Regions from separate parts of the Amphibacillus indicireducens genome, predicted to be linked through region 1. Evidence: predicted binding sites of a transcription regulator. Region 1 holds the regulator's gene; the other holds the start of a gene.
The links. Region 1 encodes LexA, which represses DNA repair genes until DNA is damaged. Its sites were predicted from a motif close to CGAACATATGTTCG; they were not measured.

Region 1 (17,085 bases):
ATAATTCGCATGATAAACGACACCCATCTGATCTGTCTCTTGATAACGAACTTTAATTGGTGTTTTAATCTTTTTCACTCTGTTCCGCCCCCTTGACTGCTTGCCAAGCATTTTTAAAATCTTCTTTATTTAAAATTAAAAACTCAGTGTCAGTTACATGTAAATCTTCAATTCTAAGTGCTTGGAATTGAATGGCTTCATCAACTAAATTAACGACAAAACGAGCATTACCTGATACTATTTCGTTGTTAAATGCATTCGTAAGATAATCTTTTGCCTCATCAGTGATTCGATAGTTATAGTGATCGATTTGATAATTGACAATTTCGAGTAATTCTGCAGTTTGATAATCTTGAAATTCAAAATACTTTTTAAACCGTGAGGCTAGACCTGGATTACTATTAATAAATCGAACCATATCTTGTTTATAGCCAGCCAATATCACGACTAAATTCTCATTGTGCTTCGTCATTTCGTCAACTAATGTGTCAATCGCTTCTTTACCAAAATCATTTTCACCTCTAAACAGTGAATAAGCCTCATCAATAAACAACACACCACCAAGTGCCTCACGAATTTTATTTTTAGTCTTAATCGCCGTTTGACCAACATAGCCTGCAACTAGATCACTTCTTGAAGCAACGATAAAGTGACCACGTTTAAGGAGTCCACATTCCTTTAATAATTTTGAATAGATTTTTGCAACGGTTGTTTTACCTGTCCCAGGATTACCTGAAAAGACAGCATGAAGCTGAATCGGAACAGTTGGATAACCTTGATTTTTTCTTGCCTGTTGAATTTTGACAAATGAAGACAGCTTTTTAACTTCATCTCTAATATTTGCAAGCCCAATCAGCTGGTTTAATTGTTCCATCGGTTCAATATCATCTTTTTCATCACTCATAACCGTTAAATCCTTCGATTCAATCCGCATATGGTCAAGCCAACCATCATTTTCCTTAACAGTAATCGCTGCACCTTTTTTGAAGATCGCCTTCATAACTAGGTCGCGGACCGTTCTTGCATTCCCGAATGTATCATCAACTTTAGCACGTTCAATTAAACCATAAAACCCGTTTAGCGCTGTTTCAGTGAAGAAATAATCATTGTCTAATGCTGTTGTTTCAGCAATCTCCAATAATTCTGTGATCTTAAAATCAGGCAAATGAATCATATTTTGTTCTGGGAATCGACTTCTCAATCCTGGATTAGACCACAAAAACTGTCTCATCTCTTCTGGATAACCAGCTAAAATAACCGCAAATTTACCAGCAAGATCACCACTTGTCATCGCAGAAACAAGTGTATCAATTACCGCTTGACCATAATCATTGCCACTTGCGTCTTGCCTGTGCAAACTATATGCTTCATCAATAAATAAGACACCACCAACCGCATCTTTAATATAACTGATTGTTTTCTCTTCACTCTGGCCGACAAATGAACCAACTAAATGCGAACGATTGACTTCAATCACTTTACTCGTCTCTAGTAATCCAAGTTCATGATAGATCTCACCAAGTAAACGTGCAATTGTTGTTTTCCCCGTACCGGGATTTCCAGTAATAATCATATGCATCCCTGGCTCGTCGATCATTTGAAAGCCAATTTGCTTACGATCTTGTTGATATTTTAAATAGTGATAGTATTGATTCATATATTGCTTAACTTGTTCCAAGCCAACCATTTCCTCCAGCTTTTGCAGTGGACTCTTTGTTTGCTCAGAATCAAATAGCGGAGGAAAAGCTTGATTGAAGTCTGTTTCCAACTCAATTAACCGACGAAGTGATTGATTCATTTCTCTCGTTGGTACGCCAGATCGTTTGTTTTCAAGCATTTCAATACTTTTTTCAATCAGTTGCTGTAAGTCTGTTAATTCCTCTTGAATTTCGCGATCTATTTTTGTTAAATCTGAATCGATCTGTTGATCTAAACGATTTATCTGAATTTTATCATCAAAATATTGTTTTAAGTATGCTTGCCATTCTTGCATTTTTTTAAGCTTTGACGCATCAAAATCTGTTTCACGAATCGTCCACGTATCCAATTATAATCTCTCTAAATCTTCGAGTACTGCTTGATATTGCCTAATCGCACGCAGAGATTGCTCTGTATCAAGGTTTTGATCAAGTTGATTCGCCCGATCTAATAAACGAGTAGTTAAGTTATCTGTTGCGTGATTTCGTTTCAATCGATGGTAAGCTAGCATCGTATATAGCGCTGCCTCTGCCTCTTTTGAAAAGTGATCAGGCTCTGCTTCCAATTGATCAAGCGCACGTAACACCTCAATTTCTTGATAAGGTGGTGTCGTTTCTATATCTATCCATTGTAGAAGCTCAGTTTCTTTTACTTTTGAAAAAATTAAATGATTCGTCACTTGAACGACTCCTTTCTCTCACCCTCTAGTTTAGCACAGTTTATAACCGCCATACAGTAAGATGACTATTGAATTTATCATAAAAACACCTGAGATAATATTTATTCAGGTGTAAGATAAAAACGATTTTATTAGCAAAAGAAAAACCCGATCAACTAAAATTGAGCTAGCACAGTGATCTTCACTCTAATCAGACCATTTCCACAGGATCTTTGCCTGTTGGACAAGGAAATCCTCGATAGCGATGAACCGCAACTACTGACTCAAACTAAACTGCTTACATTTGTCCTCTCTTAAACAATTATGACATCCTATCCATCTATTTATTCAAAAACACCTTTTCAAGTTTGTGAACTTAAAAAGGTGTTTTTTTATGTTTATTTACAGTTTATTTTTTCAGTTTATCTCTTAGTACCATTTGTAGAATTCCACCGTGTCGGTAGTAGTCGATTTCGACGTCACTATCAAAACGAGCAATTGCTTCAAATTCAGTCACTTTACCGTCTTCAGCAGTTGCTGTCAGTTTTACCAATTGATTTGGTTCAATCGACTCATCAATTGCAATATGAATCGCTTCACGTCCAGTTAAACCTAACGATTCAGGTGTTACTCCTTCTTGGAATACAAGAGGCAGAACCCCCATCATCACTAAGTTACTACGGTGAATTCTTTCATAACTTTGAGCTATAACTGCTTTAATTCCTAGTAAGTTAGCACCTTTAGCTGCCCAGTCACGTGAACTTCCCATTCCATAATCATGCCCAGCAAAAACAACAAGACCTGTATGATCTTCTTTGTATTTCATCGCAGCATCAAAGATTGGCAAAACTTCTCCAGTTGGCCAGTATGTTGTGTAGCCACCTTCTGTACCAGGTGCAAGTTGGTTTTTAATTCGGATATTACCAAATGTCCCACGCATCATGACTTCATGGTTACCACGTCTTGATCCATATGAGTTAAAATGACGTGGTGTCACACCTTTATCTTGTAAGTATCGACCCGCTGGCATATCTTTAGCAATTGCCCCTGCAGGTGAAATATGATCCGTTGTGACAGAATCACCAAATTTACCAATCACACGAAGATTTGATAATGGTTCGATTTTTTCAGGTGTAATCGCTAAGTTTTCAAAGAAAGGTGGATTTTGAATGTATGTTGATTGATCATCCCACTCGTAAAGTGGTTCATCTGTTGTTGCAATCTGATTCCACTTTTCATTTGAATTGAAAATATTTTTATACTCTTCTTCATAGATTTCAGGTGTAACGACTTTATTCACTTGTTCACGAATTTCCTCTGATGATGGCCATAGATCATCGAAGTAAACCGGCTCACCAGCTTGATCATATCCAAGTGGTTCCGTATGGATATCAATATCAACTGTACCCGCTAAAGCATAAGCAACGACTAGTGGTGGTGATGCTAGATAGTTTGCTTTAACTAATGGGTGAATTCGTCCTTCAAAGTTTCGGTTACCAGATAGTACAGATGCAACCGTTAAATCATTGTCTATCACGGCATCTTCTACTTCTTTTGCCAGTGGTCCTGAGTTACCAATACATGTTGTACAACCATAACCAACTAAGCTAAAACCTAATTTTTCTAAATAAGGCATTAAACCAGCATCTTCAAGATACTGTGTGACAACAGTTGAACCTGGTGCTAATGACGTTTTAACATACTTAGGTACCGTTAATCCCTTTTCTACAGCATTTCGGGCAAGCAATCCTGATCCTAGCATTACATAAGGATTAGATGTGTTTGTACATGAAGTAATCGCAGCTAAAGCTAATGATCCCGTTCTCATTGTTGACGTCTTACCGTTCGGATGTTTAATAACAACTTCTTTATCAAACTCAGATTCTTCCAAACCAAACCCTTGATTACCAGCTGGCGCAGTAATTGCTTCGTTAAATGAACGCTTCATATCTGATAATTCGATTAAATCTTGTGGTCGTTTTGGACCCGCTAAGCTTGGTTGTAATTCAGATAAATTAATTTCAACCAATTCAGTAAATTCTGGTTCTGGGTCATTTGCATCATACCATAAACTATTTTCTTTACAGTACTTTTCAACCAAGGCAATTTGTTCGTCACTACGACCTGTTAACTTAAGATAAGCTAATGATTCTTCATCAACTGGGAAGAATCCACATGTTGCCCCATATTCAGGTGCCATGTTTGAGATTGTCGCACGATCAGCAAGTGGCATTTCTTTTAATCCCGGACCAAAATATTCAACAAATTTACCAACAACTTTTTTCTCACGTAAAACTTGAGTGACTTTTAGAGCAAGATCAGTTGCTGTGATTCCACTTGGCATTGAACCAGTAAATTTAACACCAACAACATCTGGAGCTGGGAAATAAGAAGGTTGACCAAGCATACCTGCTTCAGCTTCAATTCCTCCAACACCCCAACCGAGCACACCAATTCCATTAATCATTGTTGTATGTGAATCTGTACCGACAAGCGTATCTGGGAAAACAACTGTTTCGCCATGATCATTTTCAACCTGGTGAACAACGCTAGCGAGGTATTCCAAGTTAACTTGGTGGACAATTCCTGTAGCAGGTGGAACAACGCGGTAGTTATCAAATGCTTTTTGTGCCCAATGTAAGAACTCATAGCGTTCTTTATTTCGTTCAAATTCTAATTCCATGTTTGCCTGTAGAGCTGTCGGAGTACCAAATTCATCAACCTGTACTGAGTGATCAATCACTAAATCAACAGGTACTTCAGGATTAATTTGATCAGCTTCCCCACCTAAATCAACCATCGCTTTTCGAAGTGAAGCTAAATCGACGACTGCCGGAACACCTGTAAAGTCCTGTAAGATGACTCGTGATGGTCTAAATGGAACGTTCGTTTTTTCAGTTTTACCCCAGTTTGCTAACCCATCAATGTGTTCATCTGTAATGACACGACCGTCATGTTGCCTAATCAATGATTCTAGCAAAACTCGAATTGAAAAAGGGAGACGGTCGATTTTTCCTTTTCCGGCTTCTTCTAAAGCTTTTAATTGGTAGTAATTATACTTCTGACCATTGACTTCAAATGATCGTTTCGTATTCAATGTCATACTTCATACCCCCTTAAGTAAGTCATAGTACGTTCAGAATATTTAGAAAAATAATGGCTCGACGTACCGATATACTTTACTATTCTAAAGTAAAATGACGAATATGTAAAATATATCGCTTTAGCGTAGTAAAGAACCACTATTTTTTCATTGTTACTCAACAAAAAAAGACAGCTCCCTGTCTTTTTGAATTCACTATTCTTGAGTTAACTTTGCTGGGTCATAATGCGGAAGTTTGATTTCAAACGTTGTGCCTTTATCATTATTTGGCTTGATTTTAAATAGTCCATTATGATTTTCAATAATTCGAGTCGTGATCATTAATCCTAAACCAGTTCCTTCTTTTTTCGTTGTAAAAAAAGGTTCCTTAACTTGATGGATCAAGTTTATCGGTATACCAGGTCCTTCATCGATCACTGATATTAAACAAAAGTCTCCTTGTTTCTCAACTTTTATTAAAATCTCTCCTGATTCTGTCATTGCTTCAATCGCATTTTTTATTAAGTTAATAAACACTTGTTTCATTTGCGAACGATCAGCATAGACAACCACATCTTCAGGACAATCTAGGACTAACTTAATATTTTTTTTAACCGCTTGAGTATTTAATAAAACGATCACGTCTTCTATCATTTTCATTAACCATTGATAGACATGGTCATGTGTTAAAGGTCTAGATATATAGAGTAATTCAGTTGATACTTTCTCTATCTTGTCTATTTCCTCTATCATGATATTAAAATACTCTTCTTTTCGATCGAGTCCTGCTTGTAATAGGTCAATAAAACCTTTTAATGATGTGAGTGGATTTCGGATTTCATGAACAACGCCTGCAGCTAATTGACCAGCAACAGACATCTTTTCTGACCGAATTAATATTTCTTCTGCTTCCTTTTTGTCCGTCATATTGTCAACTAAAAAGAGATACATGACAGTATTCGTGTCTTCTACGTAAATCGGTTTGATGATCAAATCAACCCACACATGTTTTTCACGAATACTTTTTAATTGAATAGTAAAACGTTGTCGAAAATAAATATCTAATTGAAATGTGTCAATGAAATTTTTATGTAAATGTCTAGGAATGTAGTTTAAAAATGAATCACCAATGATTTGATTGGGAAGATAACCTAATACCTTTTCAATTGAAGATGAAACGTATTCAATCTCACCTTTTGAACTAACAACACCAAAAAAATCAAAACCATGATGTTCAATCCAATTTATAATTGGTTCAGGTAAATTGGCGAGACGATAACTCGGTAGTTGTCTATCTATCGTCAAACGTATCTGATCTTGTTTCACGTGATAATATTCAATTTTTCGCTGAGAATACACAGTCATTCTCCTCTCAATCGTAGATAATCTACCATCGTTTAACAATAATATCATATATACAACCATTTTATCAGCACTCCGACAGAAGACTCCCACTTCAAGGAACGAGAAGGGCTTAGCTTAGTGAGTAAGTGGGAGATGACTGTCGGTTGGCGCTAGCCAAAACATATTTCTTATGATACAATTAGAACATACATTCGCGCGAAGGGAGGTGTGTTCATGCTAGTCAATAAAGCCTATAAATTCCGTCTCTATCCTAATCAGACGCAACAAACGCTGATTAATAAAACATTTGGTTGTTCACGGTTTGTTTTTAATCACTTTTTGGAAAAATGGAATCACACTTACAAAGAAACAGGGAAAGGATTAACTTACAATCTCTGCTCAAAACAGTTACCAACCTTGAAACAAGAATATGCTTGGTTAAAAGAAGTCGATAGCATTGCCGTTCAATCAAGTGTCAAAAACCTGTCTGATTCTTTCACACGCTTCTTCAAGAAACAAACAAGCACACCACGATTTAAATCAAAAAGGAACCCAACTCAGTCATATACAACGAAACATACAAACGGAAATATCGCTCTTTTTGGCAGTAAAATTAAACTACCAAAGTTAGGGCTTGTTAAGTTCGCTAAAAGTCGTGAAGTCGATGGGCGCATAATAAATGCCACGATTCGGCGCAATCCAAGCGGTAAATATTTCATTTCTATCCTTGCTGAGACGGAAGTACATTCACTTCCTAAAACAAAGCAAACGACAGGTATTGATGTCGGGATCAATACGTTCGCCACGCTTTCAGATGCGACAACGTATGAAAACCCTAGATTTTTACGTACACTAGAAAATAAATTAGCAAAAGAACAGCGTAAACTCTCCAGACGCTATCAACAAGCAAAGCAAGATAAGAAACCCCTTCATGAAGCAAAAAACTATCAAAAACAACGGATTAAAGTCGCTCGTATTCACGAAAAGATCAAAAACGTCAGAACAGATTACTTGCACAAAATCAGTACCGAGATTGTCAAAAACCACGACATCATTGGTATTGAGGACTTACAAGTATCTAATATGCTTAAAAATAAACACCTATCAAAAGCGATTAGTGACGTCAGCTGGTCAGAATTCCATAGGATGCTTGAATACAAAACAAAATGGTATGGCAAGCAAGTCGTAGCCATCGCGAAAAACTTTCCTTCCAGTCAACTGTGTTCGAACTGCAACTATCAACATAAAGCCGTTAAGAACCTCGACTTACGCAACTGGCAGTGTCCATCATGCCACACAAAACATGATCGTGATCTTAACGCAAGTAAAAATATTGAAATCGAATCCATTAGACTTCTAACTGTTGGTGCAACAGGGATCGCCTAATCAATAATCAGCCATTAGGTTGATGTTCTTAGGAATCTCCCACTTCAATCATCCCGTAAGGATGATAAGTGGGGGTAGTTCAAGAGTTTCACGATCAATTTAGACCTGTTTTGTTAAAAAACTAGCCGATCTACTTAAAACTACTGTTACATGTTTATTATAGTCATAAAATACGTTTAAAACAAGATAATTCCAAATTAATTAACTGTATAATCAATTAAAGCCCTCATACCTACTGGTAGAAGGGCTTTAATTCATACAATGTTATTTTTTATTTTGATTACTCATTGCACGCATCATTTGATTGATTTTCTTTTGACTTGGTTTTTGCCCCATTTGCATCATTAATGTACGTAGCATTTGCTCATTAATTGGGGGGTTCTTTTCTAAATAAGACATCATATATTTTCTAGCGATAAAGAAACCAAGTGCCGCACCAGCTAATAATGCAATAACGGCAATTAGTATAACCCAACCTGTACCCATAAATCTTTTGCCTCCTTCAACTTATCTCTTTCCTAGTATATAAAACATCGCTCTAATTTACAACAAAAGCTGCGATATTGAGATAAATTTTACTTCACTTAAAAAGGAAACAACTATAGAATTAAATAATCTTTAATTGATTGACTGATTATACAATTGGTTGATTGCAAAATGTTTAGCCGTATTTGACCAGTTAAGTTGATTCTTTTTCGGTGTCAGCCAACCATATTTATTATTTGAATGATCAACAATAAAACAGTGCCGATCTAGCTTCTCTAGTTGAGTTAAGAAATGGTTGTCCATTATTAATGGTTGATTTGAAAAAACAGTGATAATCCGTTCACTCAAATAAACATTTTGCTTGGTTTGGTCAAACTCCTCATGAGGGATTGGACAGGTAATATAATTGAATTGTTTTTTTAGATCTTCTCGACTTGGTTTTTCCATATAGTTTGTAAAAAAATAATTAAGTAGATCTGTTTTATAAAAAAAATCGAAATAAACATCATCTTCGACTAAAAATATATGGTAGCGAATCATTAGACAACCTCCTTTGCTCTATTATATCTTAACATTAAATCAGATCTTGTCATAGTCTGCCATAAATTTTTTCTATTTTTGTCATGTTATGATGAATTCCTTCTTTTACAGCATTAGAAAACTTGGCATTCACCAGCTATAGGCGAATGTTTTAGTTGCACTTATGTAGTAAGAAAGTTGTTATACTTTTTTATCTACCAAAAAAAGAGACCCATCTATTAATGAATGAGTCTCTTTTTGTTTATCTAATTAAAGTCTTATTTTTTTGCTACTGAAAGGTATGTTGCTACGACATTTTCAACTGTGAAGCCGAATTTAGCCATAACTTGGTTACCTTCACCTGATGCTCCGAAGCGGTCGATCGCAATGATTTCACCTTTATCTCCTGCATAGCGATCCCAACCAAGTGATGCACCCATTTCAATTGCAACGCGATTCTTAATATTTTTTGGTAAAACAGAATCTTTGTATGCTTGATCTTGGGCTTCGAATAAATCCCAAGCAGGCAAGCTAACAACACTCACGTCATGGCCTTGAGCTTTTAATTCTGCTTGGGCTTTTACTGCAAGTTGTACTTCTGAACCAGCAGCGATTAAAATACCATCTGCTTCGTCTTTTTCAGCTGGGCTAATGACATAGCCACCTTTTTTAACGCCGTCATAGTTTGAACCTTCAAGTGTTGGTAAGCCTTGACGAGTTAAGACAAGTAGTGATGGTCGATCTGTTGATTCAACCGCTAATCTCCATGCTGCTTGTGCTTCATTACCATCAGCTGGACGGAAAACAGTCAGACCAGGCATCGCTCTAAATGCAGCTAATTGTTCGATTGGCTCATGAGTTGGTCCATCTTCTCCAACTGCAATTGAGTCATGTGTTAAAACATACGTAACCGGTAATTTTTGAATAGCAGACAAACGAACTGCTGGGCGTAAGTAGTCACTAAAGACGAAGAATGTTCCGCCATATACTTTTAGACCACCGTGTAATGCCATACCATTTAACGCTGCTGCCATTGCAAATTCACGGACACCAAACCAAATATTACGGCCTGCATAATTTGTTTTATCAAAGTCTTCATCGTCTTCCATACGTGTATTGTTTGATCCTGCTAAGTCAGCACTTCCACCAAATAAGTTTGGTACCTTTTTAGCAATTGCATTCAATACTTTACCTGATGAAGCACGTGTTGCTAATGTATCCTCACCTGGTGTAAATACTGGAAGGCCTTGATCCCAATCTTCAGGTAATTCCCCATTTTGAGCTTTTTCAAATTCAGCTGCAAGTTCTGGATAAGCTTTTTTATATTCAGCAAATAATTGATTCCATTTTTCTTCTTGCTCTTGACCATCTTTAATAATTTTCTCTTCAAAATCAGCGTATACTTCTTCTGGTACGAAGAAATCTTCATGAGCCCACTTGTAAGCTTCTTTTGTTAAAACAACTTCATCTGCTCCTAATGGTGAACCATGAGAAGTACTTGAGCCAGCCTTGTTAGGAGATCCAAAACCAATCACCGTTTTTACTTCGATTAATGTTGGTTGATCCGTGTTAGCTTTAGCTTCTTTAATTGCATTCGCAATTTCATCAACATCATTACCATCTTCAACGCGAAGAACTTGCCAGTTATATGATTCGAAACGTTTTTGAACTTGCTCAGAGAATGATTTGTCTAAATCACCATCTAGCGAAATGTCATTTGAATCGTAAAGTGCAATTAATTTACCTAAACCTAAGTGTCCTGCTAATGAAGCGGCTTCATGTGAAATACCTTCCATCAAGTCACCATCACTTACAAGCGCATAACTGTAATGATCAACAACATTGAAACCATCACGGTTATACTTTGCCGCTAAGTGAGCTTCTGCCATCGCCATACCAACAGTCATACCAATACCTTGTCCTAGTGGGCCTGTTGTTGCTTCAACACCATCTGTATCAGTAACTTCAGGGTGACCTGGTGTATTCGATCCTAGCTGACGGAAATTTTTCAAGTCATCAATTGTCACATCATATCCTGACAAGTGGAGCAAAGAGTACAGTAGCATTGAACCGTGCCCTGCTGAAAGAACAAAGCGATCACGATTTACCCAGCTTGAGTTTTTAGGGTTCTGATGCATAAATTCAGTCCAAAGCGTATACGCCATAGGAGCAGCTCCCATTGGTAGACCTGGGTGACCTGAATTCGCTTTCTCAATAGCATCAATTGATAACGTACGAATTGTATTAATCGATGTTTGTTGCGTTTGATTTACCATTTTTAAAGAATCCCCTTTCATTTTATGTACATAGATATGTACGTACATTTCTATACAATCTATATCCTATAATGAATTAGCAGAATAAACAAGTCATAATGACGTGTTTTTCTAATTATCTTTATTTTCTGTCCTTAAATGCTTTACTTTCTCTGGTGTCACGTCGGTTCCTTCAGGATCAATGATTTTAACGCTACTCAATTGGTTTTTGAATGATTGACGTAAAGTTTTTAAATACTCCTCCCTTAACAACTTTTGCTCTTTTAGCTCTTCTTTTGTTAAGCGAGATGTTTTTGCTTTATTAGCAAGTTGATTAATTCTAGCTAATTTATCTTTTGTTAACATAACGGACTCCTTTGTTTAATTTATTCCATGTTCTATTTTAACCAAAACAGCTATAATTGTACAACTTCTAGTGCTTTTTAGCACCTTGTTTCTTTGCGAACTAACGTTTGCCTAAGTCGTTCTTACATGTTATAATAATAGAAAATAATGAACGGAGGTTAAATTTATGCAATCATTATCAAAACGTCAAGAAGCTATCTTGCAATATATTAAAGAACATGTTGACTCAAAAGGCTATCCTCCATCGGTTCGTGAAATTGGTGAAGCAGTTGGGCTTGCATCAAGTTCTACTGTCCATGGTCATTTAGCACGGCTTGAAAAAAAGGGATATATTAGGAGAGATCCGACAAAGCCGCGTGCAATTGAAATTATTAAAGATGATAATCTAAATGGCATTCCAAAAGAGAAAACAACATTTGTACCAGTCATTGGAAAAGTAACTGCCGGTTTGCCAATTACAGCCGTTGAAAATATTGAAGAGTTTATTCCATTGCCATCTTCAATCTCACAAGCGGAGGCGAATCTTTTCGCCCTCATTATTGAAGGTGACAGTATGATTGAAGCTGGTATCCTCAATGATGATATGGTTATTGTCAAGCAACAGCAAAATGCAAATAATGGCGATATTGTTGTCGCAATGACAGAAGATGATGAAGCAACAGTTAAGCGTTTCTTTAAAGAAGATAATCATATTCGTTTACAACCTGAAAATGCGACAATGGAACCAATGATTTATAAAAATATTTCAATTTTGGGTAAAGTAATTGGTGTCTTTAGAAAAATGATATAAAAAAAAAAGAGGCTGAATTATCAGCCTCTTTCTTCATTTAAACTTCGATAATAAAGCTTTCAAATCCATCTTGAGCGAGTGCTTTTACTCTAGCTTCTGCATTCGATTTATTTCGAAATGCACCGACGATTACACGATAATATCGCTCATTTTGATGGGCATGAGGTAGAATATAACTTTCATAACCTTGTCGTTTTAATGTTTCAACTTTTTGTCTAGCATTTTTTTCTGCTAGGAATGAACCAGATACAACACGGTAAAAAGGATCATCAATTTTTTGATGGACTATTTTTTCTAAATTGAACGCATGTGCAACACCATCAGCGTGATTTTTGGCAATTGTTTTTAACCAATCACTATTTCTTAAGTTGTTTGCATCATCTCGATGATCAATAAATCCACTTTCAGTTAATACTGCTGACATACGAGTTTCTCTTAAAACGTGAAAATTAGCTTGTTTCTTACCCCGGTCTCTCCAATTTAAATTAGAAACGATTGTATCATGAATTTTCGATCGAATTTGTTCTGTCTTTGATTTGTTCTTAAACTGCCCATTGTATATAAAACTTTCAAAACCATGGCCACCACCTGCATTTACGTGAATTGAGAGGTATAAATCAGCCCCCCACTGATTTGCGTTATTCGTTCGTTCAACTAATGACACTGATTGATCACTATTTCTCGACATTCTTACAGATACATCTTGATAATTTTTAATTAAATGATCCCTTAAGTGTTGAGCAATTATCAGTGTGATGTTTTTTTCAACTAATCCATGACCTACCGCACCTGGATCATTTCCACCATGACCTGGGTCGATAAACACCTTCACCATTTTATAACCCCCCTTCATATTTATTTGTATGTGTCATCAAACAATTCAGCTTGGACTTTCTTCACCATAAATATGACTAAATTTAAAAAGTTGTGTATAATATCGCTATCTTTAAAATATTGGAGGAAATGCATTATGTTTTTACAGCACAAGTCAGCTAAATTACTGTTCCTATTAATGAGTATGCTCTTGTTTTTATTTGCATGCGGAGATAGTGACATCAATGAAACAGACGATCAAAGTCAGCCTGACCAAACATCGAACGTAGAGGAAGATGAAGCAACGACAGAGGTCATTGACTATCCTGAAATTGAAGAAAATCCAATTGTGACAATCACGATGGAAGATGATCAGGAAATGATAATTGAACTCTATCCGGAAATTGCACCAAATACTGTAGCTAACTTTATTTCCTTAATTAACAGTGGATTTTATGATGGACTAATCTTCCACCGAGTGATACCTAATTTTATGATTCAAGGTGGAGATCCACACGGTAATGGTTTAGGTGGTCCTGACTACTCTATCGCAGGTGAATTTGCTAATAACGGCTTTGAAAATGAACTCGCACATGAACGTGGAGTCATTTCAATGGCTCGATCTGCTTCACCAAATTCAGCTGGATCACAGTTTTTCATCATGCAAGACGCAGCTCCCTATTTAGATGGGGATTACGCAGCATTTGGTAAGGTTCTTGAAGGGATGAGTGTTGTTGATCACATTGCATACCTTAAACGTGATGAAAACGATAAACCGTTAGAAGACTTTAAAATTAAATCAATAACAGTCGATACAAAAGGAACTGACTATCCAGAACCTGTTAAGCAATAACGCCCTCTCACTTCTATATTCGATTGTTCAAATCAGAATAGGCCTACTAACTATACTTATGATTCAAAACAATCATTGATCTTCCTTGATCGATGGTTGTTTTTTATTAAAAAATAACTTTCATCAGGTATTAAGCCCTAGTCTCTTAGCTTGACAGATTGTTTGTTCGATCGATATAATTATTTAGTTGACTAAATATCGTACTTTGGAGAGGGTAAATAAAATTATGAAAATGAATGTTACAAAAAAAATCACCATAATTGCAACAATTATCGTGTTTTTGAGTGTAGGGGCACTATCATTCATCAACTATCGATCTAGCTACCGTGAAGTCCTTCAATCTGCTGGAGTTGAATTAACAGGTTGTGCAAACATTACAACTGGAATTATTGATCCTGACGCTTTATTAGAATTGACTAATGGTAACCAAGATTACTTAAATCAAATTGAAACTGAAATTGAGTGGACTGTCACTCAAAAGGAAATTTTTGAGACACATTATATTTTATCATTAGACGGTATCGTTTTAGCAGCAGACAGCCATTTAAAAGCACAAGGTTTTTCTGCTTCTGACCAGTTTATGATTAGCGATGAAGCTATTAAACATGTCATATCCGGTCATTCTTATTACACTGATGTCTATCACTTTGGTGGGATGGATCGAATTACTGGTTATGCACCAATCTTTCGTGATCATGATCCTCAAAATGAAGTGATTGCGATTAATGCGATCGATTTCGAGGGATCAATCATTGGTGAGCGTACATGGCAGATGGCTAAACCAACTCTCTTAATTGGATTACTACTTCCTATACTCGCAGCAATCATTACAAGTTTATTTGTTCGTCGTACTGTCAAACCGATTCAAGCAATTAGTCATCATGTTAATCAGGTTGCTCAAGGTAAATTAAATATTGAACCATTATCTGTTGATACAAAAGATGAGCTTGGCAAATTGGCGAATGACGTAAATGAAATGGTTGATTCCTTACAAACAGTCATTAGAGAAGTGATGGAGAATTCTGAATTAATTTTAGCTACTTCTGAAGAATTGTTTGCTCGTGCTGATGCTACGAATGATTCAACTGATCGGATTCATACAGCAATCAATGAATTAGCAACAGGTTCAGAAAGACAATCACAGTCAACTGCAACAGCTAATGACAACTTATCATTAATGGCTGAATCAATTGAGAAAATTTCTCAAGAAATTAATCACTTAACAGTCGCATCAAAAGATGCTGATCATGTTGCATTTTCTGGACGTGAAATTGTGAAGCAGACAATGAATCAGATGCAAGCAATTAATCAAAACACCGGCGAGATGAATCAAATCGCAAAACGATTAAATAATCAATCACAAGCAATTGATCATATTATCAATTTAATCACTGGAATCTCAGAACAAACTAATTTACTCGCATTAAATGCATCGATTGAAGCGGCTCGTGCTGGTGAACATGGAAAAGGCTTTTCAGTTGTTGCAAATGAAGTTAGGAAACTAGCTGAGCAAACAAGTGAAGCAACAGACGAGGTTGCACATTTAGTAAAAGAAATTCAAAAAGAAACCCAAACATCACTTGATAAAACCGAACAAGGACAACGATCAGTTACTGAAGGAAATAAGCTAATCAATCAAACAAATGACTCATTTAATAAAATATCAACGACAACATCAAAAACTGCCAAACAGTTAACTGAGCTATTGACTGAAATTGATTTAATTAGCAATCAGGTAAATGAACTCGTGCTTGAAGTTAATGAAATTACAACGGTTGCCCAACAATCTGCTTCTAATACATTAAAAATTAACCAAACTGGTGAAGAGCAGACAATGATGATGCAAGATATATACGCTGCATCAAAAGAATTAGCGACTATTGCTGAAAAACTTCAATTAAGTATTGATCGATTTGAATCATAATAAATGTGCATTAAAAAAGATCCAGACTCATGTAGTCGGATCCTTTTTTTAATTACAGATTGTTTTTAATTTCTGCATCTCCACGAAGTTGTTCAATTAATTCAATAATTAACAGGTTTTCTTCCTGAAAGCGAATTTGGCTTTCCAAGTCAGGCCGAATCTCTTCCATCGGTGGAAGCTCACCATCTTGTTCCATTTCTTCATAAACAATGATTAGCTCTTCATATAATTCAACAATTTGTTCTTCAGTAACTTGTAAATTTTTTGCTTGATCATTGATCAATTGATCTAATTTTATTTGATGTGTTAACTCAGCTCTTAATTGATCTCTTGACATCCCCTGCCCTTCATAGAGTTCATATAAAGCTTGATCAGATTCCAAGTGACTCTCTTCAACTAAAGTAGTCACCATTTGATCAATATCATCGTCAGTAGCTACAAATTGACGTCGATCTGCTTCTTGAATTAATAGCTCCAAGTCAATCATACTTTCTGCTAATTCTTGTTTAAACTGTTCCTGATCAAAGGCTTGACCAGTTAATTGAGCTTCTAGAGCCACTTGTTGAAATTGACTTAAATAAGTCAGCTCAAATCGTTCTTTCGAAATAGCTTGTCCATTTACCTCAGCAACCGTATCTGGAATACCTGATAAATCAGGTTCGATTTGTTGAATCTCATCGATACTATCTTGTTCCTCTGTTTTATCATTGTTGTTACATGCTGCTAAAGTTATTATTGCTAAAATTAGCAGTGTGACTAGTTTCCATTTTCTGTTCATAATAAACCCCTTTCAATTAACACTGATTGATAGTTTAACACAGCTAGTGATTTGATAACAGTCATAACTAAAAATAAATAAACATCGATTTGGGTTATTTCTTGCGATTAATGTCGGTTAACTGATAGACTAT
Region 2 (17,085 bases), on a different contig from region 1:
AATAATCATAAATTTCGGTTACTGTTGCCACGGTTGAACGTGGATTATTACTAGTCGTTTTTTGATCAATCGAGATCGAAGGTGATAAACCAGTGATCGAATCAACATCAGGCTTGTCCATCTGTCCTAAAAACTGACGGGCATAGGATGATAATGACTCAACATATCGTCTTTGTCCTTCTGCATAAATTGTATCAAAAGCAAGTGATGATTTACCTGAACCTGATAATCCCGTTAAAACGACAAGTTGATCTTTTGGGATCTCAACATCGATGTTTTTTAAATTATGTGTCCGAGCACCCTTAATCGAGATTTTTTTCTTTGTCAAAATTTTCACCCTTCCGCTTTCAATTCAAAAACAAGGTCTCTTAATTCGGCTGCCTTTTCAAAGTTTAAATCTCGGGCTGCCTGTTTCATTTCTTTTTCCATTTTTTCGATCACTTTTTTCAGTTCTGATTGAGTCAGTTTAGATAGATTGAGTTGCTCTTTCGGATAATCTAAAGCTTCTTCTGCAACTTTAGTCGCTCGAATCACATCACGGACTTCTTTAATGATTGTTTTTGGTGTAATATGATGCTTTTCATTATACGCTTGTTGGATTTCACGTCGGCGTTCAGTTTCATCAATTGCCTTTTTCATCGAATCTGTGATCCGATCAGCATACATAATTACCTGTCCAAATTCATTTCGAGCAGCTCGTCCCATCGTTTGAATTAACGAACGTTCCGAGCGTAAGAACCCTTCCTTGTCCGCATCAAGAATGACGACTAATGATACTTCAGGCAAGTCAAGCCCTTCTCGAAGTAAGTTAATTCCGATTAAAACATCATATTTTCCTACTCGTAGATCACGAATGATTTCAATTCGTTCAAGTGTTTTAATTTCCGAGTGTAGATAAGCAACTTTCATGCCAATTTCTTTTAAATAATCGGTTAAGTCTTCAGACATTTTCTTCGTCAATGTCGTGACAAGCGTTCGCTCATTTTTAGCGACTCGTGCGTTAATTTCTTGAATTAAATCATCAATTTGACCATCAATTGGTCGAACATCTACTTTTGGATCAAGCAATCCCGTCGGACGAATGATTTGTTCAACCATTTCCGGTGTATGTTCTAATTCATATGGACCAGGAGTCGCGGAAATATAAATCAATTGGTTTGCTTTCTGTTCAAACTCATCAAATTTTAATGGGCGGTTGTCCAATGCAGACGGTAATCGAAAACCATGATCGACAAGAACTTGTTTTCTCGCCTGGTCACCATTGTACATTCCCCGAATTTGCGGTAAAGTTACGTGCGACTCATCGACAACAATTAAAAAGTCATCTGGAAAGAAATCAAGCAAAGTATACGGTGTTGAACCTGGCTCACGTAACGTTAGGTGGCGTGAATAGTTTTCAATTCCTGAGCAAAAGCCCATTTCATCCATCATTTCTAAGTCATAGCGTGTCCGTTGTTCAAGACGCTGAGCTTCTAACAATTTATCATGATCACGAAAGTATTTAAGCTGTTGTTCAAGTTCCGCTTCAATATTTTTCATCGCAATTTTTAACTTATCTTCCCCGGTAACGAAGTGTGATGCAGGGAAAATTGCGATATGTTCTCGATCACCAATAATTTCACCTGTTAATGCATCAACTTCACGAATTCGATCAATTTCATCACCAAAAAACTCAATTCGAACACAATGTTCTTCCCTTGAGGCAGGGATGATTTCGATTGAATCGCCACGGACTCTAAATGTTCCGCGTTGAAAGTCAATGTCATTGCGGGCATATTGAATATCAACGAGATCACGCAATAATTCGTCGCGATCCTTTTCCATATCGACTCGTAAAGACAAGACTTGATTTTTATATTCTTCTGGTGAACCTAAACCATATATACAAGAGACACTAGCAACAACTAAAACATCCTCACGCTCAAATAGAGCTGAGGTTGCCGAGTGTCGTAATTTATCAATTTCATCGTTAATGCTCGCATCCTTTTCAATAAAAGTGTCGGTAGACGGAACATACGCTTCTGGTTGATAGTAGTCATAATAGCTAACAAAGTATTCAACTGCATTGTTCGGAAAAAATTCTTTAAATTCACTGTATAGTTGACCTGCAAGTGTTTTATTGTGTGCGATAACTAAAGTTGGTTTATTAATTTCATTGATAACATTCGACACGGTAAATGTTTTTCCAGTTCCAGTTGCGCCAAGTAGCGTTTGGGCTCGTTTTTTCTGATTAATACCTTTAACGAGTTCTTTGATTGCCTTTGGTTGGTCACCTTCTGGTTTGTAGTGTGATATTAGTTCAAATGTTTGTCCCATCGTTCACGCCTCCATTCTCTCTTTATTATTTTTATTATACTGCAAAACAATTCGAAAAGCGAACAAATATTCGCTGCGTATTAAATTTATTTAGAAAAAACTTGAGGAATCCCTCAAGTTCTTAGTTGTATTAATAAGACTGATTGTATTGGTTGACGTCGAATAGGTCGATTAACCTTACCTCTTTATGTTTGTCAGCAAACCAATTTAGAGCAAATTGATTTTTAAATAATACTAAGAACTGGCCTTCTCGATCTTTAACAAGCATATTACGGTCATCAAACAAATTGACATCGACGGTTTCTTCGTCAAGCCAACGTGGAATCCGCTCTCCGATTGACTCCAAGCTAACTTCTACATTATACTCATGTTTCATTCGATGTTCAAATACTTGATACTGGAGCTCGCCAACGGCACCAAGAATTAAAGACTCATATGGATGACCAGTAAATAATTGGATTGCTCCTTCCTGAACAAGCTGCTCAAGACCCTTTTTAAACTGCTTCGCCTTCATCACATTCTTTGCGGTCACTCGCTTAAATAAATCTGGTGGGAATTGTGGTAATTCATCATATTGAATTAATTCTTTACCATCCGTTAATGTATCACCAATTCGATAATAACCAGGATCATAAATCCCAATAATATCACCAGGATAAGCGACTTCAACAGTTTCCCTTGCTGAAGCAACAAATTGTTGCGTTTGATTCAGTTTAATCGTTTTTTCATTACGCGTTAGTTTAACAGTCATGCCACGCTCAAATCGCCCTGAACAGACTCTTAAAAAAGCAATTCGATCACGGTGAGCGGGATTCATGTTTGCTTGGATTTTAAATATATAACCCGAGAAAGCTTCATGCTCTGGCTGAATCAGTGCGTCAGTCGTTTTTCTTGGCTTTGGATTTGGTGCCATTTCAACAAATGTTTTGAAAAAAGTTTCGACACCAAATGGCGCTAATGCACTACCGAAAAAAACGGGCGTTTGTTCACCTTTTAGCACACGCTCCATCGAGAATGGATCACCTGCTTCATCAAGTAAAGCAAGCTCTTCTTCAGTTTCTTGATAGGTTGCTTGTTTAGTCAAGTCATGATATTGCTCGTGATCTAAAGTATCATACGGAATTAGCTCTTCTTCTTCGTTACCTTTAAATCGAACAAATTGTTCTTGGTAACGATCAAAGATACCTAAAAAGCGTTTCCCCATTCCTGCTGGCCAGTTCATTGGGTATGTTTCGATCTCTAATACTTCCTCAATTTGTTCTAATAATTCAAATGGATCGCGGCCTTCACGGTCAAGTTTATTAATAAATGTAAAAATCGGAATCCCACGCATCTTACATACTTTAAACAACTTAATCGTTTGTGCTTCGATCCCTTTCGTTGCGTCAATAATCATTATTACACTGTCAACAGCAGTCAATGTTCGATACGTATCTTCACTAAAATCCTCATGACCTGGTGTATCTAGTATATTGACGTAGTAACCTTGATAAGAAAAATTCATCACACTCGATGTTACAGAAATACCACGTTGTTTTTCAATCTCCATCCAATCAGATGTCGCAAATTTACCTGATTTCTTCCCTTTAACTGTTCCTGCTGATCGAATTTGTTGACCGAATAGCAATAATTTTTCTGTCATTGTTGTTTTACCCGCATCCGGGTGCGATATAATCGCAAATGTTTTTCGTTTATTTATTTCATCATTTAAATTCATTAGCTAACCCTCTAACCCTTTTATTTTGTCGTTATTGAAAATAGCACACTTCTATTTGTCTTGTCAATTTCTAACTAGTTCGAATTTACCAAGCTTTTAAAGGTTAAATTTGCTATAATAGAGAGATAGAATTTATTCAAGGAGCAGATTATGGCACAATTTTATTTAGACCCTAAAGACATTCTCAAAATAACCGGCCAACGTTTTTATCGACGGGGTGTCGATTTATATAAAAAAGGACGTGTCACTAAACTAACATATAATCAAGTGATTAATTCATGGCGAGCAATTGTTAAAGGTGGCAGTCATTATCAAGTCAGTATCTTTTTCTTTGAAGATGATGATTTAGAAGCTAAATGTGACTGTTCGGCTTACCAGACTCACTACACGTGTAAACATATTGCTGCTGTACTATTAGCAATTTCAAATCATAACTCAGCAATTTCATTTGTTCCCGAGCAAAGGACAGTTGAATTAACCGATCCATTTCCACTTAGAATGATTGATTTATTTGAGACAAACGAAACAGGTTTAATCACAAAAGACACTGAATTAATCGTTCATTATCAACTCGAGGAAAAGCGTCACCGTTTTCTTAAAGAAGCGTATTACGAGCTCCAGTTAAAGATTGGGGAGAGCCAACCGTTTATTGTTAAGGACTTGCCTGCATTCATGAAGGCGATTCAATTTAATGAAGTTCATAAAATTACTGAAACATTTTCATATCGACCGAAAGAGCATTTTTTCGACCCAATTGATTCAGCGTTGTTCGATTTGATTAACCAAGCAATTATTCATGAACAGCTCTATTCACCTGACTTCCCAACAGTTGATAAGCGTACAGTTAGTTTACCACCATTTTTAATTAAATCATTTTTCGATAAACTAGCGTCACGCTCGTTCGAAATTAACAAAGAGGATCAGTCTGTCTTAACTGAACTTGAGTTGCATGAGGATTTACCTAAAATTAATTTTCCGATCACGATTAATGAGGATCAAAGTTTCATAATTAATTTCCAATCGTTGTTTGATTATCAATTTTCTAGCTACTATCAATTACTACAAAAAGGAAAGTCCTTTTATTTCTTAACTGCTGAACAACAAAAGATGCTTGAACAAATTCACACAATCTTGCCTTATCGACAAAAAAATGGTTATCAAATTAGCAAAAGTAAAATGACTCATTTTATTGGTTATGTCGTACCTCAGCTTAAATCAATTGGAGAGGTCACCTTTAGCAAAGAGGCAAAAGAGCAAGTTCAACAGGTACCACTTGAAAGTAAACTTTATCTCGATCTTCAAAAAGATGCTTTAAGTGTATCGGTTGTTTTTCAATACGGCAAAGATAAATTTTTCCCAAATCAATCAATTCCAGAACAAACTAAAGTGCTAGTTAGAGACTTTCAAGCTGAACATAGGCTACTTACCGAACTACAAAAAAGTGGTTTTCGTCTGTTAAATAAGAGTTATTGGTTATTTAATGAGGAAAAGATTTATCAGTTTATTTATCAGTTATTACCTGAATTGATGGAAGAAGTAACCGTTTTTATGACTGACCAAGTTCAAGCGCTTAAAGCTGATCGTGACTATCATTTAGATACAAATATTGAAGTCAATCCGTCCTCTGGAATGCTCGATATTCACTTTAATATTGATGGCATCACAAAGCAAGATGTCCAGGAAGTACTTTATGCATTAATTGAAAAGAAAATGTATCATCGATTACAAAATGGGGCGCTGATTAAGCTAACAGATGACTCATTTCAAGCTTTTCAGACATTAGCTGATGAATTATATTTTAAGAAGAAACAATTAACAGACTCGCGCTTGCAATTATCGCCTGCTAAAGGTCTGCAGCTTGATCATGCTTTAGAAGAAGCGACGATCAATTATTCAGATACGTTCAGTCAATTATTAACGACACTAAAAGACCCAGGTCAGTTCAATGATCAAGTCCCAGATAGATTGAATGCCCAACTAAGAGATTATCAAGTTACAGGCTTTAAGTGGTTTAAATCACTTGCCCGCTACCAACTCGGTGGCGTCTTAGCTGATGAAATGGGACTCGGTAAAACAATCCAAGCAATTAGCTTTATTATAAGTGAAAAGGAGATTGACAATTCCAAACCTGCAATTGTGATTGCACCTGCTTCACTCATTTACAATTGGAAGAAGGAGTTTGAGAAATTTGCTCCCTCTTTGAATGTTAAAGTTGTTGCAGGTACACGCGATGAACGACGAACTATTTTTGCAAGTAATCAACAGCCCGACGTTTGGATCACGTCATACCCATTAATTCGTCAAGATATTAACGTTTATCGCGAGTTTCAGTTCGATGTAATGATTTTAGATGAAGCACAAGCGATTAAAAATCATCTGACTCAAACAGCTAAAGCGACACGATTAATTGAAGCGAAACAGCGATTTGCCTTAAGTGGGACACCGATCGAAAATCGCCTTGATGAATTATGGTCGATTTTCCAAACGATTTCACCAGGTTTTCTCGGTTCAAAACAAGAATTTATTCAATATCCGAATGACTATATTCGTAAAATTACGAAACCGTTTATTTTGCGTCGTTTGAAAACAGATGTGTTACCTGATTTACCAGAAAAAATTGAATTTGAGCAGTATAGTGAGTTAACAAAAGAGCAAAAAGAAGTTTATCTTGCTTATCTGGAACGAATTGAACGCCAACTTGATACAGCTGTTGAAGCTGATCAGTTCAACCAAGAAAAAATTGAAATTCTTGCTGGACTTACCCGCTTACGTCAAATTTGTTGTCACCCTAGTCTATTCTTAGAAAATTATCAAGGTGAGTCAGGCAAACTTGAATTACTGTTGACAATTATTGAACAGTTACGGGTGGAAAACCGTCGGATCTTAATTTTTTCACAGTTTTCGAGTATGTTGAAGATCATCGAGAAAGAACTAAACAAATTGAATTATCAATCCTTCTATTTAGATGGTCAAACACCAATTAAAAATCGCGTTGAAATGGCTGAAGCTTTTAACAATGGTGAACGGGAAATTTTTATTATCTCATTAAAGGCTGGAGGAACCGGTTTAAACTTAACTGGTGCTGATACCGTGATCTTGTTCGATCTTTGGTGGAACCCTGCAGTTGAAGCACAAGCAGCCGGTCGAGCACACCGAATTGGACAGACAAAAGAAGTTGAAGTGATCCGCTTGATTACAGAAGGAACAATTGAAGAAAAAATCTTTCAACTCCAAGAGAAGAAACGGAAGTTAGTTGATGAAATTATTCAACCAGGCGAAACGCTACTTTCTTCATTAAATGAAACGGAATTAAGAGAATTACTAACTTTTGAGCATTGAAAGAAAGAGTGATTATTTCCTAGGAAATAATCACTCTTTTTATGTCGAATTTTTAAACTGATTGCTTCATTCGGTCTTGATGATTCTCGACGAAAATAACACCTAGTTCGTGATGTTCACCTTGATAAAACGCACGCTGGGCAAATCTTAATTCACCACGTTCGTCGATAATATCCAGTTTACAGAAAGCGCGATTGATTTGTAAAGCTTGGTAAAATTCTGTCGGTGTTGCGACAGCTTGACCATTGACCTTTTTAATTGTATCTCCAGGGATCAGCCCAAGTTCGATCGCTGGCGTCCCAGGTAAAATTGCTAAAACCTTTAATCCATTAGGTAATGGACTGAATAATGGGAGTTGCTGTTGATCCTTGATCTTCAAACGGTAAGAAATGAATTCTCGCCCGACAATTGCAACGAGCACTGTTACAAGCGTTAGAATTTTAACGTAATAACTCATTAGCGATAAGGCAACAATTAAAAACCCTAGTAATAATGGATATTCACTATAACGTTTAGCAACTTTGGTTGGTAACCCACCAGCAATCGGAAAATCAAAGCCGATTAAAAAAGGAAAAATAATTAGACCAAACGGAAGCCCATTCCATTCGATAACTGGCCACCAATTAGAGATAAACGATAATGAACCAACCGGCCAAATAAATAATAACGGAATCAGCGCTATTTTTTTGTAACGATGTTGTCCAACAATCTTTCCTCGTGAACTATTAATTAACTCAGGAAACGTTTGATCACGACTAACTGAGCTAATCATTAATGATTCAATGATTAAAAAAATGCCCATTATAGTTGTAAAAACCACCCAATCGATTTGAGTGATTTCATTTTGAAAAATTGGTGGTAAGTATGAGTGATAATACGGTAAAAATAATAGAATGATCGCAGTAAAACCAAAAATATATGCACTTGAAAGCAAAGTAAATCGTTTCGTTAAGGTAAATAAAATTGTCATACAAACAATTCCAGCTAACATCAACGGATGGATGCCAACACCTAAAACCGTCATTCCTATTGAAAGAAGCAATCCGAACACTAGTGATTTCAGCCGCTGACCATACCATTCGTCATAAAGCGGATAAATTTTTCGACCGAATTGTTTTCGTTCACGTTTGATCCGGGAAAGTGATGCAAAGAGTGTAATTAAAATAAACCAATATAATAATGGATTGAATAGTAAACGTATAAATGCTTTACCGATTTCAAGTAACCAATTCTCCATCTTGACAACCCCCACTTGAACAGATTGATAATAATGTTTATCTTAACTCGACAGGTTTCGAATTTTTCGAACAAATTCTTCACATATTTTAACTATACCATAAACACAATTACTTAGGTTTGACTTTTGTGAATTTTGTTTAATTAAAGCGTATAACTATGTAATAAATAAACCGCTCTAATGAGCGGTTTATTGATAGAGTGCTTCAATTGCTTTATCCTTTTGTAAATCATCTTGATCGCTTCTAATTCTTTCAATTACATCTGCCACAATTCGACTGGCTGTCTCTTGATCAAGCTCGCCATTCACAGTCAGCTCTCGATCTGTTTGATAATCTCGGATCGCTTGTTCAGTCTGTTCGCTGAAGTAACCATCTTCACGATCGACTGGATAACCCAAAGCCTCCAGCATGACTTGAGCATAACCAATATTGATGTTCGTATCATCATGACTAAACGTCTCTTCTACTTGAATCGGCGCTGTATAATAATATTCTGGCTGGTCAACCTCGATCGTTGGAGCAACACCAACTTCGTGAATCGAGACACCTTCAGGTGATAACCATTTTAAAATTGTTAACTTAATCGTACTGCCATCACCCAATGGAATCGTCTGTTGGACAGTTCCTTTACCAAAACTATTCCGACCAATAACCTCAGCGTCAATCGTTTCATTTAATGCGATCGCAAGGATTTCAGATGCCGAAGCACTTCCTTCATCAATCAGCACACTCACCGGGTAATCTTTCGGTTCTTCTAGTTCTGAAAAGAAGCGTGTCTTATTATCTTCATTATCTGCAATTTGCATGTAAGGTTGGTCACTCGTAATAAATTGCTTTAAAATTTCTTCTGTTACATCAAGTAGACCACCTGGATTGCCACGTACATCAATCACTAAGCCATCGATTCCTTGATCTTCTAATGAAGCTAACTCTTCTTTAAAACGATTTGCAGTCTGTTCAGCAAATGATGTAATTTGAAGCACACCTGTTTTATGGTCACTTGTTTCAATCAATTCTGCATAAACCGTTTCAAGTGGAATCGTATCACGAACTAAAGTGAATTCAATTAGATCAGGTACACCAGGGCGCTGGATTTCAATCGTCACTTCCGAACCTTTTTCGCCTCTAATTTTGGCTACTGCTTCATATAAATTTAGCCCCTCAACACTTTCGCCATCAACAGTCAATACTTGGTCATTTGGCCTTAAACCTGCCCTTTCGGCTGGTGAATCTTTGATTGGTGCAACGATTGTCACCCGATCATCGACCATGCTTACTTCCGCACCAATTCCTTCAAATGATGATTCAAGTTGTTCATTAAATTGTTCCATTGTTTCTTTATCCATATACTCACTATAAGGATCATTTAAAGTTGCGATCATTCCGCGTACTGCGCCTTCAACCAAATCCTTATTTTCAATTGTTTCGATAAAATTAGATTGGATAATTGTATAGGCTTGAACTACCTTTGGCAATGAGATCGCATCGGTTAAATCATCCAGCATTGCCTCATATTCACCTTCCGATATAGACTGATTCCCTTGATCCGTTTGTTGCTCCTGACCCAAAATTGCCGTTAGCTCTAATACAAAGTACGTTCCCGTCCCTCCAATAATAATAGCTATTCCTAACAAAAGAGCAAACATACTTTTTTTCACATGCACATTATTCACCTCAAATTAGCAAAACCTATAACACACTATCTCGTCAAAACATCGTCTGATCAAGTTTTGCCTGTCCTTTAATTTAACAATTATATCTTTGAGAAATCTCTTGTTTATATAGTGTAACACAAACTAATAATTCAATCAGTAAAAAGAAATTTAAACCTTTAGAAAAAGCATCGCAACAATACGTGCGATGCTTTAATGTTACTTTATGAAGCCCGGTTCTAATCTATTATGGTAAAAATGGCATAGGGTCAATTCCACCGTGCCGAGACCAATGACCATTTTGAATTTCAAAATGCAAATGATCACCAGATGAAATTCCGGTATCACCCATAGTCCCAATTTGTTGTCCTTGACTAACAGCATCTCCAAGACTTACCCCTCGTGAATCTAAATGTGCGTACACAGTTGTTTTATCCATATTAGGGTGATAGATATAAATCACATGCCCATATGAAGAAGAATAAGATGATCGTGTAACATATCCAGAAGCTGCAGCAATAATGGTAGTCCCCTTAGAGTTTGCGATATCAATCCCGTAGTGGAAACCTCCCCCATTGAATTCCCTCCAGCCATACTTAGAGGTTAATCTACCTGCTGCTGGCCAAATGAATGAACCATCTCCCCCACCAGTCAATGGTGGCAGACCCGTGTTATTTGTGTTTTCTTCCTCTTTTGCTAACTGTTCTATTCTTTGTTGTTCTTCTTCCATAAGCTTTTTAATGACACGCTCTTGATCAGCTAACACTTGCCTCTGTTCCTCAATCGACATCGTATATTCTTCTAATTCAGCATATTCATCTTCTAATTCATTCGCAGTTGCAACTTGTGAATCTCTTTGTTGATTCAATTGTGCTTGCAAGTTTGATAGTTCTTGTTGCTGCGCGACTAGAGTTGCCCGTTTACTTTCAACTTCATCTTTCTCGGCATCTAATTTTGCTTTATCAGCAACAAGTTGATCTTTTTTCTCTTCAACCTCGACTTCAGTATCTTCAAGGTCAGATTTATCACGTTCTTGAGAACTCATAATCGTCCGATCAGATTCATGGATTTTCGATACTGCAGTTGCGCGATTAATAAAATCACCAAAACTTTGCGCACCAAACAATACTTGTAAATAGTTTATACTTCCACCGCTATGTTGCATTGAGCGAAGGCGATTTTTAATTAAAACATCGCGTTCTTCTATCCGTTCAATTAATTCTTCAATTTTATTAGCTAATTCTTCCAACTCTGCCTCTGTTGCTTCAATCTGATCTTCTGTTTCAGCTATCGAATTTTCTAATGCTTGTATTTCACCATTCGTTACATTGATCTCTTCTTGTTTTGAAGCGATATTTGATTCAGTAGCAAAGATTTCACCATCAAGTTGATTAATTTTTGCTTGCACTTTAGCTTGTTGCTGCTCATTTTCTTTTAGTTTCGATTGTGCATCACTTTCTTCTGAGTTAATCGTTGATCGTTCATCCTTCAACTCTTGCAATTCTTTTTCTAACTCAGCAATACTTTTTGCTGAAACAGGATTTGAGCCAGGACTAACGAGACCGAGCGCCAAGATGACTAAAAGTATGTAAGTGATAAAACGTTTCATCATTAGATTCCTCCATTTCAGCTTAGACTAAATAAGCTCAATTAATAATATGATTGTGTAAGTCTCCTAGACTAGAAGACTTACACTTTTAGAAACTTACGAACACTCATAATACTTCCCCATACACCAATGACCGCTCCTATTAAAATAACAATCCCTGATAGTTGCCAGACAAATGGATGAAACGGAAGAATAGAGATAAATTCAAATTGATTGATCATCGCTGAATTCTGATCTAAGAAATAATAACCTGTGAATAATAAAGCAATTGGAATAACACTACCTAATATACCTAGCAACAATCCTTCAATAAAGAATGGCCATCTAATGAACCAGTTTGTTGCTCCAACCAGCTTCATAATTTCAATTTCCCTACGTCTTGCAATAATCGTAATTTTAATTGTATTTGAAATTAAGAAGATCGCTGTAAACAATAAGGCAACGATTAAAATCAAGCCGATATTTCTCGCATAGCTATTAAACATAAAGATATTTTCAACGACATCTTGTCCATAATTGACTTTCTCCACACGATTCATCGCTTCGATTTCTTCAGCAATTTCTATCGTCTCTTTTGGTTCTACTGCTTTAACAATATATGCATCGTTAAGTGGGTTTTCGTCATCACCATATGTTGAAAATACATCTCCCTCTTCTCCCAAGCTCTCTATTAATTCTCTTAACTCTTGATCACGTGATGAAAACTCGACTGTTTCTACTTTGCTTAATGACTCGATCGATTCTCCAAGTTCTTCGACTTCATCATCTGTCGCAGTGACATCAATCAACACTTTAATCAAAACATCTTCTTCAATATTTTGAGCGACATGATTTAAATTCATCATCAATGCTAAAAAGACTGATACTAATAATAGTGTTGTCGTGACTGCTCCAACTGAAGCTAGTGTCATCCAACTATTTCGCCAACTACTTTTTAAACCTTCTTTAACATGGCGTTTTAATGTTCTAATTTTCATAGCCATAATCACCCCTATACTCATCACGAACAATTAGGCCGTCTTCCATAGCAATGACTCGACGTTTGACCGTGTTCACAATTTCCTTACTATGCGTTGCCATGATTATGGTCGTACCCGATGCATTAATTTCTTCTAATAGTTTCATAATTTCCCACGACGTATCTGGATCAAGATTACCTGTTGGCTCATCTGCGATCAGGATTTTAGGGTAATTAGCAATTGCGCGCGCAATCGCAACGCGTTGCTGTTCTCCACCTGATAATTCATCGGGAATAAAACGCGCTTTATTTTTTAAGCCCACTTGGTCAAGCACTTCCATTACACGCTTGCGAATTTGACGTGGCGATTGTTCAACAACTTCTAATGCAAAAGCAACATTTTCATAGATTGTCATTTTAGGTAACAGTTTAAAGTCTTGAAAAACAACCCCAATATCACGTCGCAACATAGGCACATCTTTCCATTTCATTTGAACTAAATCTTTGCTGTTTACTGTCACACTTCCACTTGATGCCTTTTCTTCACGAAAAATAAGTTTAATAAACGTTGATTTCCCAGCACCACTTTGTCCAACGAGATAAACAAATTCACCTGGCTCTATTTTAAGAGTTACACCATTTAGGGCGATCACACCATTTGGATATGTTTTCTTTACATCAAGCATCTCTATCATGAACATACTCACCTTTTTTAATAAATTGTAGTAAAATATAATTTTGTGATTGACGCCAATCAATCTATTACATTATAACATCAAAAACGACTTTTTTTTGGCTTTTTTTATTACAATTTCATTTCAAAACCTGTCAAAAAATTCATAATAACGCTCAAGTAGGTATTTATAATCATTAAAATAGAGGATTATGACCTAGTTCTATTGTCATTATTTGATTTGACTATTTAAGACTAGCTATTAGCAAAAAAAAGAAGGCTTAGCTTTTACTAAAACCTTCTCCAATTACTTCGCTTGCATTCATCACGATTATAAACGCATTTGGATCAATTTGCTTGATAATTTGTGTCGTCCGACTAAACTCATTTTGATTTACGACAGACATAATCATTTTTTTATCTGCTCGAGTATAGCCGCCCTCTGCTTTCCAAACAGTTACACCACGATCAATTTCATTTAACAGAGCGTCGCGAATTGCTTCTAAGTGATCACTCACAACCATAATTGCTTTTGAACTGTTTAAACCGACTTGAACTAAATCAATCGTCCGACTTGTGACAAACAAGCCAATCAGAGCATACAAACCCGCTTCAACTGAAAAAACAAATGTTGCCACTAAAACGATCAATCCATCAAACAGGGCTACACAGATTCCAAAAGGGAGTGGCACAAATTTGTGAACAATTTGTGCTGCCAAATCAATTCCACCTGTTGACCCTTTACCACGAAAAACAATGCCAATTCCTAATCCACATGCCATACCACCAAATATTGCTCCTAACAATGGATCAGAACTCGCTGGATTCCAATCACTTGTTAGCGAAACAAATAAAGGGACCATTGCTGTACCAACTAAAGTTTTAATGCCAAAGCTTCGACCGAGTATCCACATACCAACAAAAAATAATGGAATATTAATGGTCCATTGAACAGTTGATGGTTCAAAGCTAAACAATGCATATAGAATTGTACTAATGCCCGCTACACCACCTGATGCAATCTGATTTGGTAATAAAAATAAATTAAAACCAATCGCAACAAAAAATGAGCCAAGTACAACAAGTCCATATTCAAAAACTTGGACCGCTTTAGTAGGTAACGGCTGGCGTCGATATTTTGCAATCATCTTTAACCACCTCGTTTTCACTTTTCACCTACATTTGTTGACGTAAATATGCATCGATAAATGGATCAATCTCACCGTCAATCACACCCTGAGCATTCCCTATTTCTAAATTCGTTCGATGATCTTTAATCATTGAATACGGATGGAAAACATATGAACGAATCTGGCTTCCCCAACCAATTTCTTTTTGTTCACCACGAATTTCATTTAATGCCGCCTGTTGTCTTTCAATTTCAAGTTGGTACAGTTTTGACTTAAGCATCTTTAATGCCTGTTCACGGTTTTTTATTTGTGAACGTTCAGATTGGCAAGTCACGACAGTGTCTGTAGGTAAGTGGGTAACTCTTACGGCTGAGTCGGTCGTGTTAACATGTTGTCCACCTGCGCCACTTGCTCGATACGTGTCAATTTTAATGTCTTCAGTTTTGATTTCAATATCAATATCATCATCGACTTCGGGAGTCACTTCACAAGAAACAAATGATGTGTGGCGACGACCAGATGAGTCGAATGGTGAAATTCGGACTAAACGGTGGACGCCTTTTTCGGCTTTTAAATAGCCATATGCATTGTGTCCTTTAATCAATAACGTCACACTTTTCACACCAGCTTCTTCACCTGCAAGATAGTTCAGTGTTTCGACTTTAAAATTTCTTTGTTCTGCCCAACGTGTATACATTCGTAGCAAGATACTTGCCCAGTCTTGAGATTCTGTCCCACCAGCTCCCGGATGCAGTTCTAAAATCGCATTACTTTTATCGTGAGGCTCACTTAATAAGATCTGTAATTCGTATTGGTTAAGTGCTTCAATCAATTCGGCAAGCTCATCTTCAAGTTCCTGTCTTAATTCTTCGTCTGGTTCGTCTTTAATTAACTCGTAGCTTACTTCTAGGTTTTCAAGTGATTCGACGTGTTGATCGAAAATCTGAACCAGGTCTTTGATCGCATTTACTTGATCGATTATTTTTTGAGCTTGTTTTTGGTCATCCCAAAAGTTTGGTGCTGTCATTTCATTTTCTAATTCTGCAATTTCAGTTCTTTTTTCTTCTAGGTCAAAGAGACCCCCTAAATTCGGCAATTCGGTTTGATATTTTCGTTAGCTCTTGTTTAATTTCTGTTAATTCCATTGCTTCACCTCGTTAATTGTTTTGTTTTTTTTCGTTACAATGGACATCCAATCACTGGATGTCCATAGCATCTTATTATACTTGTTAACTTATCTTCCGTGACATTGCTTATATTTTTTTCCACTTCCACAAGGGCACGGATCATTTCGTCCGACTGTTTCGCCTTTAATGAAAGGTGTTTTTTTCTTTTGTTTTTTCGATTGATCACCTGTTACTGCTGTTGCATTTTTGGCAACCTCTTGTCGTTCGAGATTTGCACGAACTTGTGCCTTCATCACATAGCGGGCAACTTCTTCATTAATCGATTGGACCATTGCTTCGAACATTGCGAACCCTTCCATTTGATACTCGCCTAACGGATCATTTTGGCCATACGCACGTAAATGAATGCCTTGACGAAGTTGATCCATTGAATCGATGTGATCCATCCATTTTGTATCAACCGTTCTTAATAAAATAACCTTTTCAAATTCACGCATTTGTTCAGAGCCAAGATCAGCTTCTTTTTCTTGATATTTCTGAAGTACTTTTTCCATTATAAGTTGCTTAATTGCTTCTGGTTCTTTATTTTCAAGTGCAGATTTCGTTAAATAATTTGATTCGACTAAGTTTGCATGAACATACTCAATCAATGAATCAAGATCCCAAGCTTCGCTATCTTCATCTTGAGTATGTGTATCAACAACATCGTTGACAACTTCTTCGATCATACCAATCACAATATCATATAAATTTTCTGAATTAAGTACGTCATAGCGCTGCTTATAAATAACTTCACGCTGTTCTCTTAAAACATCATCATAAGATAGAACATTTTTACGAGCGTCAAAGTTATTCCCTTCCACACGCTTTTGTGAAGATTCAACTGCTTTAGAAATCATTTTACTCTCAATTGGTTGTGAATCATCCATATTAAAACGATCCATCATTGCCTTCATATTATCCGAGCCAAATCGACGCATTAAATCATCTTCCATTGATAAATAGAATTGCGTCACCCCTGGATCTCCTTGACGACCTGAACGGCCACGAAGCTGGTTATCAATCCGACGTGATTCATGTCGCTCCGTACCGATAACGGCAAGACCGCCTAATTCTTTGACGCCTTCACCTAGTTTAATGTCTGTACCACGTCCAGCCATGTTTGTTGCGATCGTGACAGCAAATTGCTCACCAGCATTTTCAATAATTTCTGCTTCACGGAAATGGTTTTTAGCGTTTAATACATTGTGCTTCACACCAGCTTTTTTAAGAAGTTGCGAAATCAACTCAGACGTTTCAACCGCAACTGTACCTACTAAAACAGGT

Region 2: uvrB (excinuclease ABC subunit UvrB) is a predicted target of LexA. The motif match lies at 2,376-2,389, and genes of this name have one in related genera.

What each region holds. Positions count from the first base shown of each region.
Region 1 covers NZ_BAABDL010000039.1:20,523-37,607, reverse strand. The annotation lists gene ABD814_RS03625 (acyl-CoA thioesterase) at 1-78, opposite strand, end outside; gene ABD814_RS03620 (AAA family ATPase) at 65-2,047, opposite strand; gene ABD814_RS03615 (hypothetical protein) at 2,048-2,377, opposite strand; gene acnA (aconitate hydratase AcnA) at 2,766-5,459, opposite strand; gene ABD814_RS03605 (ATP-binding protein) at 5,655-6,803, opposite strand; gene tnpB (IS200/IS605 family element RNA-guided endonuclease TnpB) at 7,017-8,168, shown strand; gene ABD814_RS03595 (YneF family protein) at 8,433-8,654, opposite strand; gene sirA (sporulation inhibitor of replication protein SirA) at 8,787-9,194, opposite strand; gene tkt (transketolase) at 9,452-11,449, opposite strand; gene ABD814_RS03580 (DUF896 domain-containing protein) at 11,561-11,794, opposite strand; gene lexA (transcriptional repressor LexA) at 11,961-12,584, shown strand; gene ABD814_RS03570 (N-acetylmuramoyl-L-alanine amidase) at 12,622-13,419, opposite strand; gene ABD814_RS03565 (peptidylprolyl isomerase) at 13,555-14,250, shown strand; gene ABD814_RS03560 (methyl-accepting chemotaxis protein) at 14,477-16,174, shown strand; gene ABD814_RS03555 (SurA N-terminal domain-containing protein) at 16,227-16,952, opposite strand.
Region 2 covers NZ_BAABDL010000051.1:10,026-27,110, forward strand. The annotation lists gene uvrA (excinuclease ABC subunit UvrA) at 1-328, opposite strand, end outside; gene uvrB (excinuclease ABC subunit UvrB) at 334-2,316, opposite strand; gene ABD814_RS04895 (peptide chain release factor 3) at 2,447-4,033, opposite strand; gene ABD814_RS04900 (DEAD/DEAH box helicase) at 4,184-7,372, shown strand; gene ABD814_RS04905 (PDZ domain-containing protein) at 7,425-8,609, opposite strand; gene ABD814_RS04910 (S41 family peptidase) at 8,799-10,274, opposite strand; gene ABD814_RS04915 (murein hydrolase activator EnvC family protein) at 10,510-11,874, opposite strand; gene ftsX (permease-like cell division protein FtsX) at 11,952-12,848, opposite strand; gene ftsE (cell division ATP-binding protein FtsE) at 12,838-13,524, opposite strand; gene ABD814_RS04930 (YitT family protein) at 13,784-14,650, opposite strand; one part of gene prfB (peptide chain release factor 2) at 14,679-15,704, opposite strand; one part of gene prfB (peptide chain release factor 2) at 15,706-15,777, opposite strand; gene secA (preprotein translocase subunit SecA) at 15,867-17,085, opposite strand, start outside.